Regions from separate parts of the Sediminibacillus dalangtanensis genome, predicted to be linked through region 1. Evidence: riboswitches for the same ligand, from Rfam matches in the RefSeq annotation. Region 1 holds a riboswitch; the other holds the start of a gene.
The links. A riboswitch is a leader RNA that binds a small molecule or an ion and turns the genes downstream of it on or off. The one in region 1 is predicted to bind S-adenosylmethionine.
Positions count from the first base shown of each region.

Region 2: another riboswitch for S-adenosylmethionine. It lies ahead of ERJ70_RS01105 (iron-containing alcohol dehydrogenase family protein); the one in region 1 lies ahead of ERJ70_RS17820 (PLP-dependent aspartate aminotransferase family protein).

Region 1 covers NZ_CP046956.1:3,633,095-3,642,683, reverse strand. The annotation lists gene ERJ70_RS17820 (PLP-dependent aspartate aminotransferase family protein) at 1-1,701, opposite strand, end outside; SAM riboswitch class I at 1,840-1,950, opposite strand; gene ERJ70_RS17815 (hypothetical protein) at 2,117-2,956, opposite strand; gene ERJ70_RS17810 (hypothetical protein) at 2,953-4,059, opposite strand; gene ERJ70_RS17805 (anti-sigma factor family protein) at 4,056-4,496, opposite strand; gene ERJ70_RS17800 (RNA polymerase sigma factor) at 4,497-5,060, opposite strand; gene ERJ70_RS17795 (CAP domain-containing protein) at 5,227-6,069, opposite strand; gene ERJ70_RS17790 (DUF3231 family protein) at 6,468-6,974, opposite strand; gene rarD (EamA family transporter RarD) at 7,152-8,069, opposite strand; gene cls (cardiolipin synthase) at 8,372-9,589, shown strand, end outside.
Region 2 covers NZ_CP046956.1:192,737-202,325, reverse strand. The annotation lists gene ERJ70_RS01130 (carbohydrate ABC transporter permease) at 1-788, opposite strand, end outside; gene arfA (arabinosylfuranosidase ArfA) at 859-2,352, opposite strand; gene ERJ70_RS01120 (ABC transporter substrate-binding protein) at 2,690-4,027, opposite strand; gene ERJ70_RS01115 (arabinan endo-1,5-alpha-L-arabinosidase) at 4,282-5,352, opposite strand; gene ERJ70_RS01110 (family 43 glycosylhydrolase) at 5,368-6,528, opposite strand; SAM riboswitch class I at 6,760-6,861, shown strand; gene ERJ70_RS01105 (iron-containing alcohol dehydrogenase family protein) at 6,954-8,042, shown strand; gene ERJ70_RS01100 (carbon-nitrogen family hydrolase) at 8,074-8,868, shown strand; gene ERJ70_RS01095 (DUF4064 domain-containing protein) at 8,929-9,342, opposite strand; gene ERJ70_RS01090 (ABC transporter permease) at 9,370-9,589, opposite strand, start outside.

The DNA.
Region 1 (9,589 bases):
AAGACTTTCGACAACGGTAATCCCTTGCACGCGCGCCTGGTCGGTGACATCCAGGCTGGTTTCCTGAGAATCGAGCCATAGTATCTTTGTTTCAATCGGGCTTTCGTTTGCCAGTATGGCCTCAGCCGCCAGCGTGTCCTGTGTATAAAGCACATCGATTTCATCCTCGATCGCTGACAGGCTAGCCACTGGTGTCTCACTAAGGATCGGCTCACTTCCATTATGAACCGGAATGATTTTATAGCCGAGATTTTGCAACTTTGCTGCTGTCTGATACACCGGCAGATCAGCGTCGGGTTCTATTCCAAGTACGGCAATGGTCTTTTGCCGCAGTCCGTTTGTCCGGTCGAATGGTGAGTGAAGCGCCCACTGGATTGCCTTTTCGTTCGTAACCGTTACGGTAGGTTGTGTTCCGGTAGCTTTGGCGATTGCCTGGTCGAGATCCCGGATCAAGTCCTCTGCCGTTTCAATACCGATCGACAGACGAATCAATTCTTCCGTTACACCACTTTCTTTCAGTCCATCTGCATCCAGTTGCTGGTGGGTTGTAGAAGCAGGGTGGATGATCAGCGACTTGGCATCCCCGACATTGGCAACATGCGACCAAAGGGTAATGTTGTCGATTAGCTGTCGTCCGGCATCACGACCGCCTTTGATGCCGAAAGTAATAATCGAGCCGGCTTTTCCGTTTAAATATTTTTCTGCGAGCTGATGGGAAGGATGGTTTTCCAATCCCGGGTACGCAACCCATTCCACAGCTGGATGATCGCTTAAGTAAGCGGCGACCTGTTGAGCGTTTTGGTTATGTTTTTCGATACGGAGGTGCAACGTTTCCAAGCCTTGCAAAAGCAAAAATGCATTTTGCGGGCTTAGGCAGGCACCAATATCGCGTAACAGCTGTACACGTAACTTCGTAGCAAAGGCTGCCGGTGCAGTGTCGATCGCATAACGAATGCCATGATAGCTTTCATCGGGATTGATGAACTCAGGGAATTTTTCGTTGTTCCAGTTAAAACGCCCGCCATCGACGACTACACCCCCGATTGTTGTACCGTGTCCACCGATCCACTTGGTCGCGGAGTGGACGACGATGTCCGCACCCCAGGCGATTGGTTTGGTTAAGTATGGAGTGGCGAAGGTATTATCGATAATGAATGGAATATCCTGCTCATGAGCAATTGCAGCGATTGTTTCCACATCGAGTACATTCAGGCTGGGATTGGTAATGATTTCTCCGAAGACAGCTTTGGTTTTGTCCGTAATAGCTGCGCGGACTTTTTCCGGATCAGATGCATCAACAAAGGTGACATTGATTCCATAGCGAGGGAGCGTTTTGACGAACAGGTTATAGGTGCCGCCGTACAAATTGCTGTCGGCTACAATTTCGTCACCGCTCCCGGCAAGGTTCAGGATCGACAGGGTAATGGCAGCCATGCCGGACGAAGTGGCCACCGCTGCGACGCCGTCTTCTAAAAGAGCGATTCGTTGTTCAAATGCATCGACAGTCGGGTTCATGATTCTCGAATAAATGTTGCCTGGTTCGGCTAGGGCAAAAAGGTTTTGCGCATGCTCGGTATCGCGGAATACATAAGAAGTTGTTTGATAAATCGGGACAGCCCGGGACCCTGTAGCCGGATCTGGTGTCTGTCCTCCGTGAAGCAGTTGTGTTTCGGTACCTTGTAAATGAAATGGGTTTGTCATTTTAATTCCTCCTAAGTGTGATAATGCTAGGGAAAAATTGTACCTAAGGCCGTGGAAGCAGGTAATGAAATGTTGTGTTGGAAAGAGGGGAATAGAAAAGCCCCCTTCCTAAGAAGAGGGCGTATATCCGGAGTCCTCCTCTTATCTGTCAGATCATGGACCTGTAGGAATTGGCACCTTTTCAAGCATCATTGCCTGAAGGTTGCCGGGCATCATCGGGCCTAGTCCCTCCGCCGCTCTGGATAAGAGTCTCATTATTCAATTTGTTGGAAATTTCAATCTTTTAAAGAATTATAAATCACCCTATCGATCGAGTCAACCCCATTAAGAAAATTTTTTGAAATGGGGGACAGTCCCTTCCATCGCATTACGATGGAAGGGACTGTCCCCCCAATGCTCTACCAGGGTAAAGAATTTATTTGGTGTGCAGTTGGTTGGCTGCTTCGATGTCGAGCTGGTGAGTGCCTTTTCCGAATGTATCTGTTTGGTCACTGTCTTTCTCTTGCCATATATTGTCTGCCTGTAGTTGAACATCGGCCGAATCCGTATTAGTCAGATACACCTGATCAACCTCTTTTAGTGACCAGTCACTTTTGATTGTAGCCAGGTTCAGATGGGCTTCATCCAACCAGGACCGGACTTCGGTTTCCATGTTGCCGGGAATGGAAACAGTCGCAGTAAACCGGCTTACATCGTAGCCGAATCGGCTGGTTGGAGCCTCAAGCATTTCAATATATAAAGTATCACCAATCTGATGGAAAGAGGCGATTTCCTCCGGCTTGATATCCTTCTGGTTCATCGTGTTTGAATGGAAGGTGCCAAATATATGGACATCCCCTGTGTTATTCGTCTCCAGCGACGTTCCCTCGGCTGATTCCAAAACGATTTTTTTCACTTTTTCATCGATCTGTTTTTCGATCGGCGGCAATGTTGCTTCGACATCTTCTGCCTGAACAGTAGTTTTTATTTTGTCCAGCACTCCCGTTGAGGCGCCAATAAATAGAATAAGGGCAATCCCGCCAAGACAGGTAATAAAAATAATCGATAAAAAATCATATTTTACTACTGGCTGTTCCTGTTGGGACAAGTAGACGTAAAGGATGATTTCCACTCCTAAAACAACAAGGATAAGTGGAAACCAGGCCAGCAAAACCGTAGTTGCATCCCATTCGAGAAATTGAGAGAGCATGATGACCATTCCCAGTAAAACGAGTGCTGCACCCATCGAGATAGATCCTACCCGCCATTTCTTCATTGTTCATTTCCTCCCTTTTTCGGTTTCGACCCGATAATCAATCGGATTCCTCCGGCTATCAGCAACAGGCAAACGACCGATACTTGAAAATATTGGTGGTAGTAGTACCAAAGGTCGATTTGAAAGGCGTTACGTACCTGTTCAGCGATGACTGGCAGCAGGATTGAATCGGCAATGTAGAAAAGACCAAGCGCTAAAAGGGCAATGCCCAGCCATTTTTGATGGTTGGCCAAATACTTGACAATCGGTATGTCCTGAAGGTCTCCCTGTTCCGCTTTGTTTGTATGCTGCAAGGCATCGAAAAAGCTGAAAAACCAGATGATCGGTATCAAAAATAAAAAGATGGAGAGACGCAGAACGTCCAGCACATAGATAGACAGCAGGAATGCGGCCATTAACTGCAGGCCTCTTCGTTGTAATCCTAAATACATATGGCCTGCCCCTGGGAAAATCGCCAAAATAGTGGCTAGCATTTTGCTTTTCTTACCCTCTTCCCGATACTGATCCAGATCTTCGATAATGGTACGGTCTTCCAATGTTTCTCCGTTCTGTTTCTTATTCAATAGCTGAATCGCGTCAAAGAAGCTGTATATCCAAATAATCGGCATGGCCAGCAGAAAAATTAAAAAGCCTCCCTGATGGCTGACAAAGGCAACAAAGAAAATCATAGACGCTACTCCGAAAAACCCGGCCAAAAACGTTAGTCCTCTCTGGTTCAAGCCGAGCTGAAAATGGCCGACCCCAGGAATGAAAGACAGTAAAATCGTCGTGAATCGTTCATTGTAATTCTCGGGTTGGGAAACAATCGCACTCGGAGACGGAACAGTAGTGTCGGCCGACTGACCGGAAGTCTGTACTTTGCTGCGCATCAATAGGGTAATAATCATGTCGATGACATTTACTGCCCAAATCAAAAATGCGCCAAGGAGTGTCAAAGGAATGAACCCATTAAACGCAGAGATGAAATAAGCAAATGTTCCAAAGCCTATTGTGCCGAAGAAAAGTAACGGATAGAGCACCCCTTTACGTTTTTGACCAAGATACATATGGCCAAAGCCGGGAATAAGCGCTAAAAAGAAAGCAAGTACAGATGATTTATTCATTGATTTTCCTCCTTCATTAGTTGCGTCAGCCAGCTGTCCGTTTTTTGCATGAGGCTGTCTGTCATGGACGGCCGGCTATTTAGACTCGTTTGATCGGTTATATGCAAAACGCCCTGGAAGATGCCGCTTGCCATTAATACAATAGTTAGTCCAGCTGCCAATAAATAATGGCTTATGGTTTTTACTTCCTTGGATGTGGAGGATGCTTTTTTCTGTCTGTCCTTTTTGGGCAGTACTTGTTGAACGTTTATTTTGTCGATGGTTGCTTCGGTAAACGAATCGGCTAGATGCCCTGGTGTTTCCCATTGTTCAAGTAATGCAAGGTAATGGTCAAAACAGTGTTGGCAAGTCTCCAAATGAGCTTCGACTTGCTGTTGTTTCTGGTCATCGATTGTTTCGTCTATGTAGTGCCACAATTCCTCTTCAACATGAATCATTTAAAAATCATCCTCCTTCCAATGGGCTTTCATCCATTTTCGCGCTCGATACAGCCGTACTTCAATTGTCTTTTCGGCCAAATCGAGCTGATTAGCGATTTCGGCATAGGACATGCCTTCTAAATAATAGCAGCGGACAGCAAACTGCAGTTTTTCCGGAAGCTGATCGATTTGCTCTCTGATACGTTGTCTTCTTTCTCGCAGCAATACCTGTTCCTCCGCACTGTCAACCTGGCCATGGTGATATTCTTGACAGGGGCCATTGAAATCTTCCTTCATGCGCTGCTGTTTCCGACGGGAGTCGATCGCTTTATGGAAAGCTATCCGACCAAGCCAGGTTTTAAAACCTTGATGCTGGTAAGAGGGGAGAGCATCTACCATCTTGATAAATGTCTCTTGGGCGGCATCTTCAGCTGCTTTTTCATCATGCAACACGCTCATTGTCACTTTGAATACATGGTGCTTATAACGCTCGATCAGCAGCCGTAGCGCCTGTTGATTGCCCGATTTAATTTTCTTGATAAGCAGTTCATCTTGAATGGATGCTCCCCCTCTCCTGACCATTTCACTTTATAGACGAACCAACCATGCCCAACCCCTACAAAAAAATAATAAATTTTTGGGGTCAGTCCCTCCCATCGTATTACGATGGGAGGGACTGACCCCAATTCAAAAGGGCTGCCCCATTCACCGGTGAATGGGGCAGCCCTTGTCCAAATCTACTTGTCTATTATTTACCGATGAACTGTTGTGTCCATACATTGCCATTTTCGACGTAGCCGACACCGATATGCGTGAAGTTGCCGTTAAGAATGTTTTCACGGTGGCCTTCACTGTTCATCCACGCGTTTACTACTTCTTCCGGAGTACGCTGTCCTTTGGCAATGTTTTCCCCTGCAGTGTTGTAAGAGATACCGAATTGCTTCATCATATCGAACGGAGAACCGTAAGTTGGGCTGTTATGGTCGAAGTAACCATTACGCGCCATATCTGCTGATTTTTCGCGTGCAACCTTGCTTAGTTCCGTATCGATTTCCAAAGGATCAAGACCTTGCTTGGCTCTTTCCTGGTTGGTCAATTCTACTACTTCCTGTTCAAATTGGCTAAGCTCTTGTCCTGCATTTTGCGTCTGTTCTTGCTTGGACTCTTCAGCTGTAGCTTCGTTGTTGTTTTGTTGAGGTGCTTGAGCTTGTTCAGCTTGCTCGTTACTTGGAGCCTCTGCTTGCTGCTTTTGGTCTGCAGATTCCTGTTCTTTTTGTTCTGCAGGCTGTTCATTTGTCTGCTCTTGCTGTTTGGGCTCTTCAGCTTTTTGTGGCTGTGCTTGTTCTTGTTTTGCCGGAGCTTGCTGCTGCTTCTGGTTCCACTTGTAATTGCTGAAATATTTATCTATCATACTTTGAATATCTTCTTGTGAAAGCTTGCCATTGTAGCTATTTACAGAGTAATAGACTTGGTAGGACTTTCCTTGTTGGTTGTCTGCGTTATTTGCATGCGCATCTACTGAAGAAGAAAAAGCTCCTCCAAAGAGTAATGCTGCTGAAATTCCTGTTACCATAGTTACTTTCTTGAACATTTCCTTACACTCTCCTCTTCGTTTTGTTTTACTGTTCCATCATAGCATGGCTTTTTTGTAATATTTGAGGAGCTATTTACCATTTACAAACGGGCGAGGCTTGTTCTTTTGTATGTAATTCCTGTTATCCTGATTTCTGTCCCTGTGATCATACCAAATTTGCCGGATCAGTCGTCAGGCAAAATTGTATTGGGCAATCGACGTTTTCTACGTAAAAAAGCTGTCAAATTGGTTAAATTTACATAGAAAACCGCATTGACAGCCTCCAAAATTGGCAGTTTATATTACAAATAGCCCTGCACTTGTAAAGATATTGTTACCTTGTAAACAAAGCGAGATAAAAAATGGGGACAGTCCCTATCATCGTGTAACGATGGAAGGGACTGTCCCCGAGATGCTTATTCAAAGTTTTGGTTATGGATCGGTGGCGGAATGAGCCAGCCTTTTTCTTTATTCAACCGCAGAAGCCGGGCGCCGAATTGTGCTTTGCTCATATGGATCTGTCCATACATCATGGCGATATCTTCCCTGATGCATTGGGCGATGATTTGACTGCAAGCAACCAGTCCCTGCCCAATATCCCGGGAAATAGCCGCACTGATTTCCGGATCATTGAACCTTGCGCCGGAAGGAATTTGTTCTAAAGCAGCTTTGGCCCGCTCCGGTGGCGATGGAGGAAGAGCAATTCCGTTATTTTTCAACAGCTCTTCAAGTTCTTCGTTTTCCTGTTTCATCGTCCGGATCATGTCTTCAATCAACTTTTTCAAGTCCCGGTCGCCGGTATGGTTCGCCATGGTTTGATAACCGGCGATCAAGCCCTTGCTGCCGGCAAGACTGCTCCAAATTCCGAATACTTCACCATAATGCATCGGTTGGTTTTTTGGATTTCCACTTAAAATACCCATTTTTTCACTCCTTGCTGTATAATCATGCAAGGATATAGTTTGCGAATAGCAGGAAAACTATTCTGGACAATTCCACTTTTGGCAGACGAAGCAACCATTATTTATGAAAAAACGGGTTCCCTTTCCGCGTTTTGAAGGGTAAAAGGAACCGGTTTAGGGAAATCCTGATACGGAGTCCTAATAACTACGTGAGAACCTCGACTCTAAATGATGAAACCATTTGGTGCGGGAGACAGTATATATAGCAAGAGCTGCCCAAATGCATGTGAAAGAGACTAGGTGTGCATGAGTAAAGGTTTCACCATACAGAAATACACCGATAAACAGCATCAGCGTGGGGGCGAAGTATTGCAGGAACCCAACCATCGAAAGAGGGATTCGCTGTGCTCCGCTTGCAAACAACAACAATGGAACAGCTGTCGCTATACCGCTTAAAACCAGCAGGGCGGTGGTGGAAGTGAAAACCTCGGGAGCCGTCCCCGCAACAGTTTGCCGGCTGACTAAGTAAATCAAGGCAATCGGCATGACAATCATTGTTTCAATCGCCAGTCCGAACATCGCGCTGATAGCGACCGTTTTTTTCAACAAGCCGTATAAGCCGAAGGATAGGGCCAGTAGAATCGAAACCCATGGAAAAACGCCGAAGCTGATGGTTAAGTTAACGACACCAGCTGCCGCCAGTAAAAAGGAAACCAGCTGCCATTTCGTCAGTTTTTCTTTGAGAACAGCCATTCCGAGAATAATGCTGATCAACGGATTAATATAATAACCGAGACTTGCCTGTACAACATGGTCGCTGTTGACAGCCCAGATGAATACCAGCCAATTGATGCTGATGACAATCGAGGCAAGTGTAATTCCAATCAGTCGTTGTCGATCACGGAGAATTTGCCTGCATTCCCGGATGAACGGTTTCCATTTTTTTAAAAAGAACAATAACAAGGCCATGAAGACAAAGGACCAAACAATCCGGTGGGCAAGAATTTCGCCAGCAGGGACATTTTGCACGAGTTTCCAATAAATCGGCAGAAAACCCCATAAAATATAAGCAGCGGCCGTATAAAGGACACCTGCTTTGAATTCGTTATTTTCCATTGCGTCAACCTCTTTTTCTTTAAATTTCTATTGGTTCTTTCCGATATACTTAGGTATAGAGAAACAGAAGCAAAGTGAATAGAGTAAGTTTAGAATCCCTGAGCCAAAAAATCAATTATTTAAGATTGGTTAGCATTCTTTCGGGAGGAACACAGCTTTGCAAAGAAATAGTTTTTGGAAAAATACGGAGAGAAGAGTATAATTACACTGCTAACGCCCTTATCGACTGGCAAATCGCTTCATTCACAACGTGTTTTCTACATAATGGCGGAGGGGGGGGGAGAAACATGATGATCGATATCATGATCATATTACCTTATATAATAGGGTCGATTTTGGTTTTCAACATATTGCTGGCACTGGCTATTGTCTTTTTAGAAAGAAGGGATGCCTCCTCTACTTGGGCGTGGCTGATGGTGCTGTTATTTATACCGATCGCCGGATTCATTCTTTATTTAATCTTTGGCCGCAAACTGAGTAACAAGAAAATCTTCACGTGGGATACCAAAAGCAGACTTGGCGTCAAAACTGCCGTCCAGGCACAAATGCGGGCTTTGGAAGAGGGGAGCTTTCAATTTAAGGATGAGAGTCTTCTTCCTTATAAGGACTTATTTTACTTACATTTACGCAATGATGATGCCATCCTCACCCAAGATAACCGTGTCGAGGTGTTTACGGACGGCCAAAAAAAATTCCATTCCCTTCTTCAGGACATTGAAGAAGCGGAAGACCATATTCACCTGTTATATTATATCATCCGAGGGGACCGTCTGGGAAAACTGTTGGCCGATGCCTTGATCAAAAAGGCCAAACAGGGTGTCCAGGTACGGATTCTTTATGATGATATGGGTTCGAGGGAATTGAGCAGGAAATATATCCGAAAAATACAAGCGGCGGGAGCAGAGGTCGAGGCCTTTTTCCCACCGTTGATTCCCAAGGTCAATTTAAAAATCAACTACCGTAACCACCGGAAGCTCGCCATCATTGACGGCAAAATCGGGTATATTGGCGGGTTCAACATCGGTGACGAGTATTTGGGGTACAACAAAAAATTCGGCTATTGGCGTGACACCCATCTCAAAATCGTCGGTGACGCGGTCAGGAACATGCAGACCCGTTTCATTCTGGACTGGAATCAAGCATCCAGGCACGATATTATGTATGAAGAACGGTACTATGCGGCCGAACCGACCGGAGAAGTGGGAATTCAAATTGTTTCCAGTGGTCCGGATTCGGAATGGGAACAAATTAAAAACGGCTATATCAAAATGATTATGTCTGCCAAGGAGTATATCTATATCCAAACTCCCTATTTCATTCCTGACGACAGCCTGGCAGACGCCTTGAAAATTGCGGTGCTTTCGGGCGTCGATGTGCGGATCATGATACCGAATAAACCGGACCATCCGTTTGTCTATTGGGCTACTTATTCCAATATCGGTGACTTGTTAAAAGCAGGTGCAGATGTTTACATTTATCAGAATGGCTTTCTTCATGCTAAAACAATTGTGGTGGATGAA
Region 2 (9,589 bases), 660 kb from region 1:
TTTCCCGGAGAACCTGCTTCCCAAAAAACAAAGCTTTCCTCGAACATCCTGAATCCATTGATAATCGTAATCGTGCTGACAAAAATGATGATAGGCTTCAAATGGGGAATGGTGATAAACCGCAGCTTCTGAAAAGCAGATGCGCCATCAATATCGGCCGCTTCGTACAATTCATCAGATATATTTTGCAGTGCGGCCAGGAAATATAAAATGTTGACTCCTATCCAGCGCCAGGAAGCAAGCACTACCATTAGAAACATCCCTGCCCAAGCTGTAAATCTCCAGTTGACGGAATCTCCTCCAACAAAGTTGAGTATTTGGTTAGCAACTGCTGTGTCCTGTTCGCCAAACATCAACCGGAAAATCATACCGCCTACAATAGTAGAAGTAAGAGCCGGAACAAATAATGAAGCACGGAATAAAGTTTTCAATTTAACATACTTGGAATCCAGTAAAACGGCCAACAGCATCGGCAGAATCGTCAGGATCAACACTGTCAATACGACAAATATTGTTGTATTGGAAAGAGCCGTAAAGAACGTATCGTTAAATATCCGTGTATAATTTTGCATCCCAATAAACTCCACCTGTCCTGGCAATACACTTTGAAAACTCATGATTATTCCCTGAATAGCAGGATAAAGTGTAAGCACAAGGAACGTTAGGATAAAAGGGCTTACAAAAATGTATGGAACAACTTTTTTCGAGTTCAAAAATCGCAATAATTTATTTGGCTCTCTTCTAGTACGTGTCTCCGTTTTTGTATCAGCAGAAGAAATAGAAGACATCAGAACCCCTCCCTATTCATCGTTTTATTCTAAATATGGTCTGTTCGATCCGAACTCGTTCGGCATACAATCATACTTTCTTTTTGGCCAACCGAATCACATTCCAGGATGTCTTCGGTAAGTCAGCCTCCAGAATTCCTTCGCGTAAAACAGATTTTCCCTTGTTGTGCGGTTTTACTTCCTCCCGTTCTTTTGTGTTTACAGCCTTCAAATCATCATTTTCCAGTACAATGTGTTCTTTTAAGGCAAACCCTTCGAAACTTCGAAGATCCGCAGTTAACACAATGGAATCATGCAAATGCTTATTTACCATGAAAATCGTTACCTCGTCCTCTTTTTCATTCAGCACAGCAGCACTATCCACATATGGTATGTCCGTAAAATCCGCACTGTCATATTTAGGACTGTTCAGTATTGGCTTCAAAGAAATCCCTCTGCCGTACACAGAGGCATGGTAATATGGATAAAATATCGTCTGCTTCCACGCACGTCCATTGTTCTCCGTCATGATTGGAGCGATTACATTTACCAGTTGTGCAAGGCACGCCATTTTGACACGGTCTGCATGTTGTAAGAAAGTGATCAGCATGCTGCCCACTAATAATGCATCCTCGAAGTTATAGATGTCTTCCAACTGGGGAGGAGCTACAGACCAAGGCTCAATCAAATTGTCCGCCTCGTTGGAATGGTACCAGACATTCCACTCATCGAAGCTTAAGTTGATTGTTTTCTTGCTTCGATGCTTTGCTTTTATATAATCACAAGTTGAGATCACCGTTTTGATAAAGTTGTCCATATCCAGATTTTTGGCCAAATAGTTTGCCGTATCGTTTGATCTGTTTCCATAGTACTGATGTAAAGAAATGTAGTCTATTTGTTCATAAGCGAGATCCAGGGTAGTCGCTTCATACTCAGGGAACGTAGGCATGCTTGAATTGGAGCTTCCACATGCTACTAATTCAATGGTCGGATCGACTAGTTTCATTGCCTTTCCGGTTTCTTGTGCAATTCTTCCATATTCATAAGGTGTTTTTTGGCCGACCTGCCACGGACCGTCCATTTCGTTTCCTAAACACCAGGTTTTGATGTTATGTGGCTCTTTATAACCATGTTGCTTTCTTAATTCGCTCCAATACGTACCGCCAGGATGATTTGTGTATTCAATTAAATTCCTTGCTGCATCTACCCCGCGAGTACCGAGATTAACCGCCATCATTACTTCGGCATTTACCTTTGCAGCCCAATCAGCAAATTCATTGGTCCCCATTTCGTTCGTTTCAATCGTTCTCCAAGCTAACTCCAATCTCCGCGGGCGTTCTTTTCTAGGTCCCACACCATCTTCCCAATTATAGGCGGATACCATATTTCCCCCTGGATATCTTACAATGGGAACTTGTAGCTGCCTTACTAATTCCATTACATCCCGGCGAAATCCTTGTTCATCTGCTTCCGGATGACTAGGCTCATAGATTCCTCCGTAAACCGCACGTCCTAAATGTTCAATGAACGATCCATAAATCCGGTTATCTACCTTAGCGATTTGATAACTTTTATCCAGTATCATGCTTGCCTTCCATTTATCTGCCACTTTACTCACTCCTTTAACTGATCTTATCCATAGAGCGGGTGATGAAATGATTATCCCTCGTTCTGAATACGCTTCCAATAGTGTCTGCAAAAAGGAAGTTTGTTTGCGTATTATACGAACGTCTAATAAAAACATCACTATTATTTATAATATGTACGTATAAGTTATATAAAGTATACCTAAATGGATTGAATTTATCAACAGTTTTTTTACTTTTCAAATAAAAGGTGAGGGTTTTCGTCAATGTTTTACCTTTCCAATAAAAAAGAGAAGCAGAGCCCTTTTTGCCATGCTTCCCTTTTACGCCTTTACTTTATTGTTGCTGCCTTACATACTCTGCTAAATCCTTCAGACCTTCCTCTGGACTCTTCGACTGCTGTCGCAGCACATTTTCCGCAGTGTTACTGTTATATTCTGTAGCAACATCCGGCGTTTTTTCTGTAATATTCAATGTGTTAATTTCATCGCGGACATCCAGAAGGACATCAAAAATATTATCACCAAAGTAATCATAGTACTTGTTGTCTTCGCGTACTACTTCACTTTCCCAAACGTCCCAGCGCGGAGGATCAAAACCAAGCACTGTCCACAACTTTTCACTGCCTTCTTCCGAGAGCTTCGCGTATGCTAAAAATTCCTTGGCCAGGTCCGGGTCCTCTGACTGGTTGGTAACTACTGTACCTGTTCCACCCATTCCTGCGGAACGGTTGCCGCCTTCTTCCCAGGCAGGCATTGGACGGATTGCTATCTTACCTTTCAAATCAGGCATGCTGTCAATAAATCTTCCCATATACCAAATAGGAGCAAGAATTGACGCAGCACCACCATCGTTCATGTATCCATAAAATTCTTCAGACTGGTTCATTCCACCCGGTGTTATTTCCGCAATTTTTTCCTTATAGATTACATCATGCAAAAATTGCAGCGTCTCTGTATTGACCTCGTTATCAATCGTTACGTCTCCATTTTCATTGAAAAAATCGGAATTTCTCTGCGAAACAATTGGCCAAAAATCCATCAGAAAATCAGTTGTACCAACATTCCACATAACAGCATCTGTATTTTCCGTTACTTTTTTTCCTGCTTCGACATAATCGTCCCACGTTTTAATCGAATCAATATCTACCCCGGCTTCCTCCATGATTTCTGTATTGTAATACATCACCGTAGCGCCCACATGTGTGGGAACACCATAGTAGTTTCCATCCTTCGCATACAATTCAAAACGTGAAGTAACTGCTTGATCCAGTACAGGCTCAATATACTCATTCATTGGTTCAAGCTGCGGTTCTCCCTGCATATAGTTCGCGTAACGTCCTAATTCAATGTCTGCAATATCCGGAGCACCCTTTCCTGATTGTAGCGAAAGAAGAAGATTGTTATGCATCTGGTCATAAGGATACGTTTCTGCCACAAGTTTGATTGGCCTATCCGGATTTTCTTCATTCCATCTTTCCGCAGCATCCCTAAATAAGTCAACGTGCTGACCGACAAACGTCCAATAGGTCAACTCTGTAGCACCTTCCAAATCACCACCTATCACTTCTGTCTCTTCCGCTTCTCCAGAGGCCTCTTCCCCTCCCCCACCGCACGCGGCGAGTAAAAGAACAATCAGTCCAATAATGATGGATAACAAAGTCTTTTTTTCCATTTTTTTATCCCCTTCCCCTTTTTAAATCGCTTACATTTCTACACATAAAAAATCGCTGAAATGACTGGCTGCGTTACCAATGACTTAACTTGTATGAACAATATGATAACGCATACATTTTACTTTTATTACAAGCTTTCAGAGGCACCCAACTCCATCAAGTATTCTTCGTTTATCTGAATATTAGCACCTTTCCAATAACTCGTCAATAAGTTTGGTCGATATTCTGGGTAACTTATACGTATAATTTTCTCTCAAGAGCTTTTCGAAGGCTTCTTTTCTAAATATGGCCATCCATCACGCCAGGAAACTCCCCATATCTGCATACGGATAATTCCTCCAGCATTTCCGTCATAGTAATGATGAACCATATAATCAATACCTCTGTCTTTCAGAAAGTCCTGGCCGCCCGGACCGATTTGGTTGTCCAGATTTCCCAGGATCACTTCTCCTCCTCCTTCTATCAAAGGGACACCATTTTGATCAACGTATGGCCCTGTAATCGACTCGGATCGTCCGACAGCAATTTTGTATGTACTGCTAAGTCCTGCACAGCAACGATCCCAGGAGGTAACCAAGTAATAGTAATCGCCCTTTTTGAAAATAGTTGGTGCCTCAATGGCATTATGTTCAGTTGTTGATGCTCTGCTTGCCAGTGTATATACTGGTCCTGTCGGCGTTGTCATATTCTGCAACTCTTGCAAATGGATACCGCTGAAATGGGAACCGAACACCAACCACCACTTTCCGTTGTCATGAAATACCATGGGGTCAATCGCGTTATACTGCTCCTGCCCCGGAGTAGAAGTCAGTACCGGCCCCTTGTCTATCCAGCTTTCAGGATCTTCAGGAGTACGTGTTGTGGCAACACCTATTGCAGAACGATTCGTACCAAAAGTGGAAACAGCATAATATAAATAAAAGGTATTCCCCTTTTTCACAACGTCAGGTGCCCATAAATGACTTACTCCATACGACTGCACCCAATCGGGTGCTGGTACTTCTCCGATAGCTTCCCAGGGGCCGCCTATAGTTCCGTTCGACTTTCGCAAATATATACCGCCCGGGTCGTCCGGGGTTCTGGCGATACCCGTGGAAGCGACATAATAGGTGCCGTTATCTTTAAATAAAGCCGGATCATGAACAGGGTCATCGACCACCCCTTCGACGTAATCCCCAATATCTCCTGACATCGGCACTTTACCAACGGGCGGCTTTCCATTTGCCACCACAACCTGTCCATCGCTCTGATCTTCAACTCCATAGGAAAACGCCGCGAGAACAAACAAAGCCATCATGAATAAAACGATTCTTTTTTTCACCATGTAACCTCCTGCTTTTTATCTCACGTAAAGCCTGGCCTGCACAGTGTCAGTAGGCAACGTCACTTTTTGGCCAGGAATCCCAAAATAAGGCTTCCCGTCCTTTTCCCAAAACAACTGTTGTACTCTTGCATGGCGATTATGGTCATATAGAGGATTCCCAGTGATGTGCTTGTATGGACGAGCATGATAGACAATGAAGTCAATCCCCTTATCATCTACAACGAAACTGTTGTGACCTGGTCCATATTCCCCGGTTACCTCTGATGATTGAAAAACAGGCTCTTTTTCTTTATACCAAGATTCTTTCTTAAGAAGGTCACTGTCCGATTCTGCTGAAAGCAGTCCCATCGCATAGCGGTCATCTGTAGCGCTTGCTGAATAGGCAATAAATACTTTCCCATTCCGTTCAAGAAACGCAGGGCCTTCGTTTACATGAAACCCTTGTTGCTCCCATTCAAATTCCGGTGTGGCCAGTAAGACTTGCGGTCCCACGATAGTCCAGGGATTTTTCATCTTCGCAATATAGAGGTTGGAAATGGTATCATTGTTTACCTTTTGCGCCCAAACAAGATAGCGGTCTCCGTGATGCTCAAAAGTTGTAGCATCGAGTGAAAAGCTTTGGAAATCGGTGTTTATTGCTCCTTTTTCGACCCATTCACCTTCTAATGGATTGGCGTCTGAACACTCTAGAACGTACGGACGAATCGCCCATATATCCTCTTGATCACCGGCTGCAAAATACATATACCATTTTCCATCAATGAAATGTATTTCCGGAGCCCAAATATGCTCTGACATTATCCCACTTTCATGTTTTCTCCAGATTACTGTTTCTTCCGCAGTCCGAAGCCCTTCGATTGTCTTTGCTCTTCTTAAAACAATCCGATCATAAAGCGGATAGGAACCGGTAAAATAATAGTAGCCATCTGTATGTTTAAGTATATAAGGGTCTGCTCGTTGTTCAATCAATGGGTTGACAAACGATGACTCAACTATTTTTCCGTGAATGGTATGCCATCCTGGGGTGGAATACATTTCTTCAGTTATCGTCTCCCACTGTACACAAAAATCCCCGGTTACTCCTCCTTCCATCTCCAATTTCACTGTTCCGGGTAAAACCGGTTCCATTCCTGTTTTCGTTTCAACTGTAAACGATTCCACTGTTGGATTTTTCATTTTCTCCCTCCTTCTTTTTCCATTATACACTCGGTTATTCATACGTACAACTATGATATTTTAGTTAATATACATTTATACGTACTTACGTATTACAAGTAGAAATGATGCCAACTCTTACAGTCTTCTGGCTAGAACTTTACAGGCATTACAATAGAGCAGGAACAACAGCCTTTCTTGACAGGATGTACTCGTGGTGGGATAATGCAAGCATCTATAGAGAATCTTATACTCTTATCAAGAGAAGGTGGAGGGAATGGCCCTGCGAAGCCCGGCAACCGGTGAATAGACTCACACGGTGCTAAATCCTGCAGCACTGCTGCAAGATAAGAGGAAGAGCCGGCACGCAACCTCTTCCTTTTGTGGAAGAGGTTTTTATATGGAGATGGATTATTGTTATATTAATAGAAAGCGAGGTGCTTACATTGAGTTCAATCCAAGTGCAAGGTGCTCCTGCCATCTATCATTGTTATCAAGGGGTATTGGAATTACTTCCTAAAAAAATTGCGGAACAACGATTTTCCCGCGGGCTGCTGCTGCATGGCGTGAAATCATGGGAAGCAGCGAAGCGTCACTTTGTCGATCCCGGAGTGCCGCTGACCTACCTATCTTATCATCATGAATGCACCCATGAAGAAGCCGGCCGGATTGGCAAAACAGCTCTTAAGGAAAATTCCGAGTTCATTATCGGAGTAGGCGGGGGGAAAGTTCTGGATTTGGCAAAAGCAGCCGGAAATCAAACAGGACTGCCAGTGATTTTGATCCCGACCTTGGCCTCGAACTGTGCAGCCTGGACACCGCTTAGCGTATTTTATGACCAGGAGGGGAACTTCGAAGAATACATTGTTTTTCCTCGAAGCACCTGGATGGTGCTCGTGGAGCCGAACATACTGATCGAGTCGCCATCTTCCTTTTTACGTGCAGGAATCGGGGATACTATCGCCAAATGGTATGAGGCTGACGTACTAACACGCGATCTTCCGACAAAAGCGATTCCCTTAGAAATCGCGTTGCAGGCTGCCCGCCTTTGTCGGGATACTTTGCTTACAGAAGGCACGGAAGCACTGAAGGCACTCAAAGCCGGTTCGGTCACTGATTCATTTAAACGGACGGTTGAAACCATCATTATGGCCGGAGGAATGGTGGGAGGTTTCGGGGATCAATACGGACGCATTTCAGGGGCCCATTCCATTCACAATGGATTAACCCACTTGCCGGAAACCCATTCGATTCTGCACGGAGACAAAGTTGCCTATGGTATTTTGGTTCAATTAGCGTTAGAAGGGCGACCGGATGAAATCAACAGACTGCTTCCGCATTATCGGGAGCTGGGGCTGCCAACAAGCTTGTCCGATTTAGGCATTGAACCGGAACGGAAGGGTGCAATAGAAACGATTGCCGCTGCCGCGACAGCGCCGGGAGAGTCGATTCATTTGATGAATATAACGGAAACACATCAGGTGGCAGACGGCATTCAACAGCTGGAACAGTGGCTGGAGAATGCGGCTCCGTAATCGGCAATAAGGAAAGGGGACCGGACCATTCATGAAGCAGACCTACGCACTAATCCAAATGGACATCGCTTTCGGTGATCCGCAAACCAATTTCCGGCATGCGGAAGAACTAATTAGAGAAGCGGTGGAGAAAAGAGCACCAGATACCATTCTGCTGCCGGAGCTTTGGACAACTGGATATGACTTGACACGCCTCGATGAAATCGCTGATGAAGATGCCAATGTGACGATTGCATTTCTGAGCAGATTGGCAAAGGAACTGGACATTAATATGATAGCAGGCTCGGTAGCCAATCGAGTGGACGAAGCGACAAGCAACACCTTGCTAGTAGTTGCCCGGACAGGGGATATTATCAAGCAATATAGCAAAGCGCATCTGTTCCGATTGATGGACGAGGAAAAATATTTAATAGAAGGAAACAGCGACGGAACTTTTGTATTGGAAAACCAAAAGAGTGCAGCGGTTATTTGCTATGATATCCGTTTTCCGGAATGGATCCGGACGCACATGCTGGATGACACAAAGGTTCTCTATGTCGTCGCTGAATGGCCGAAACAGCGCATTGATCATTGGCGGGCTCTCCTGATCAGCAGGGCTATCGAAAACCAATGCTTTGTGGTTGCCTGCAACCGCTCCGGTTCTGATCCTAATAACGAGTTTGGCGGAAATTCCATGATTATCGGCCCATGGGGAGAAGTTCTTGCAGAAGCAGGGCTGGAGGAGACGATTTTGACGGGAACCATTGATTTGGAGGAAGTAGAGAAAATCAGAGCGACCATTCCGATATACAGCGACCGTCGGACTGACTTATACAAACTGAAATAAGTGAATCTCAAGCAGAAATAAAGCCTGGATAGCATCCAGGCTTTGTGATAATATCATTATTTAGGCCGTTATCGTTGTTTTAGGCTTCCTTACCAAGGCCATAATACCAGCAATTAAGTACAACACTGCCGGAATCAGACTCATTCCCATAAACAAGACGAAAGACAAAACAGCGGTGATAATCAACATGATTCCTGCTGTTTTTGGCTTTTTATTGCCTTTCAACAATACGATGGCTACAATTCCCAGAATAATGGCCAGCAGCGAAATAATGATCAAGTACCAGCTACCGCCGGAAATCATTTCAGAGATGCTTCCCATATTCTCCATACCCTGTTCTGCAAACATATTTTCCATTTCCTGTACAAAATCATCGTTATTTTTCAACGTCATTAGCGTTATCCCGAAAAACGTGAAAAGAGCATACAGGATAGCCCCGATAACCCCAAGTACAATTTCTGCCGTTCGTTTCATTTCCAATTCCTCCTCTTTTTGAATTCTTTAGTGTCCCGCTACGTCCCGTTTTGTGAAAAACAACCAGGACAGGACCATGAAAATAACATAGTAAACGATCAGAACACCGATCGAAAATGACAACGTCATGCCTTCAATCAACGGTGTTCCTCTAAAATACTGCTCCAAGTTTGTGTTTGCAAACAAAATATATTTGGCCCAATCGTATTGCATGAAAAAGCCTATGATCGAGTTCCCGGCCATCATC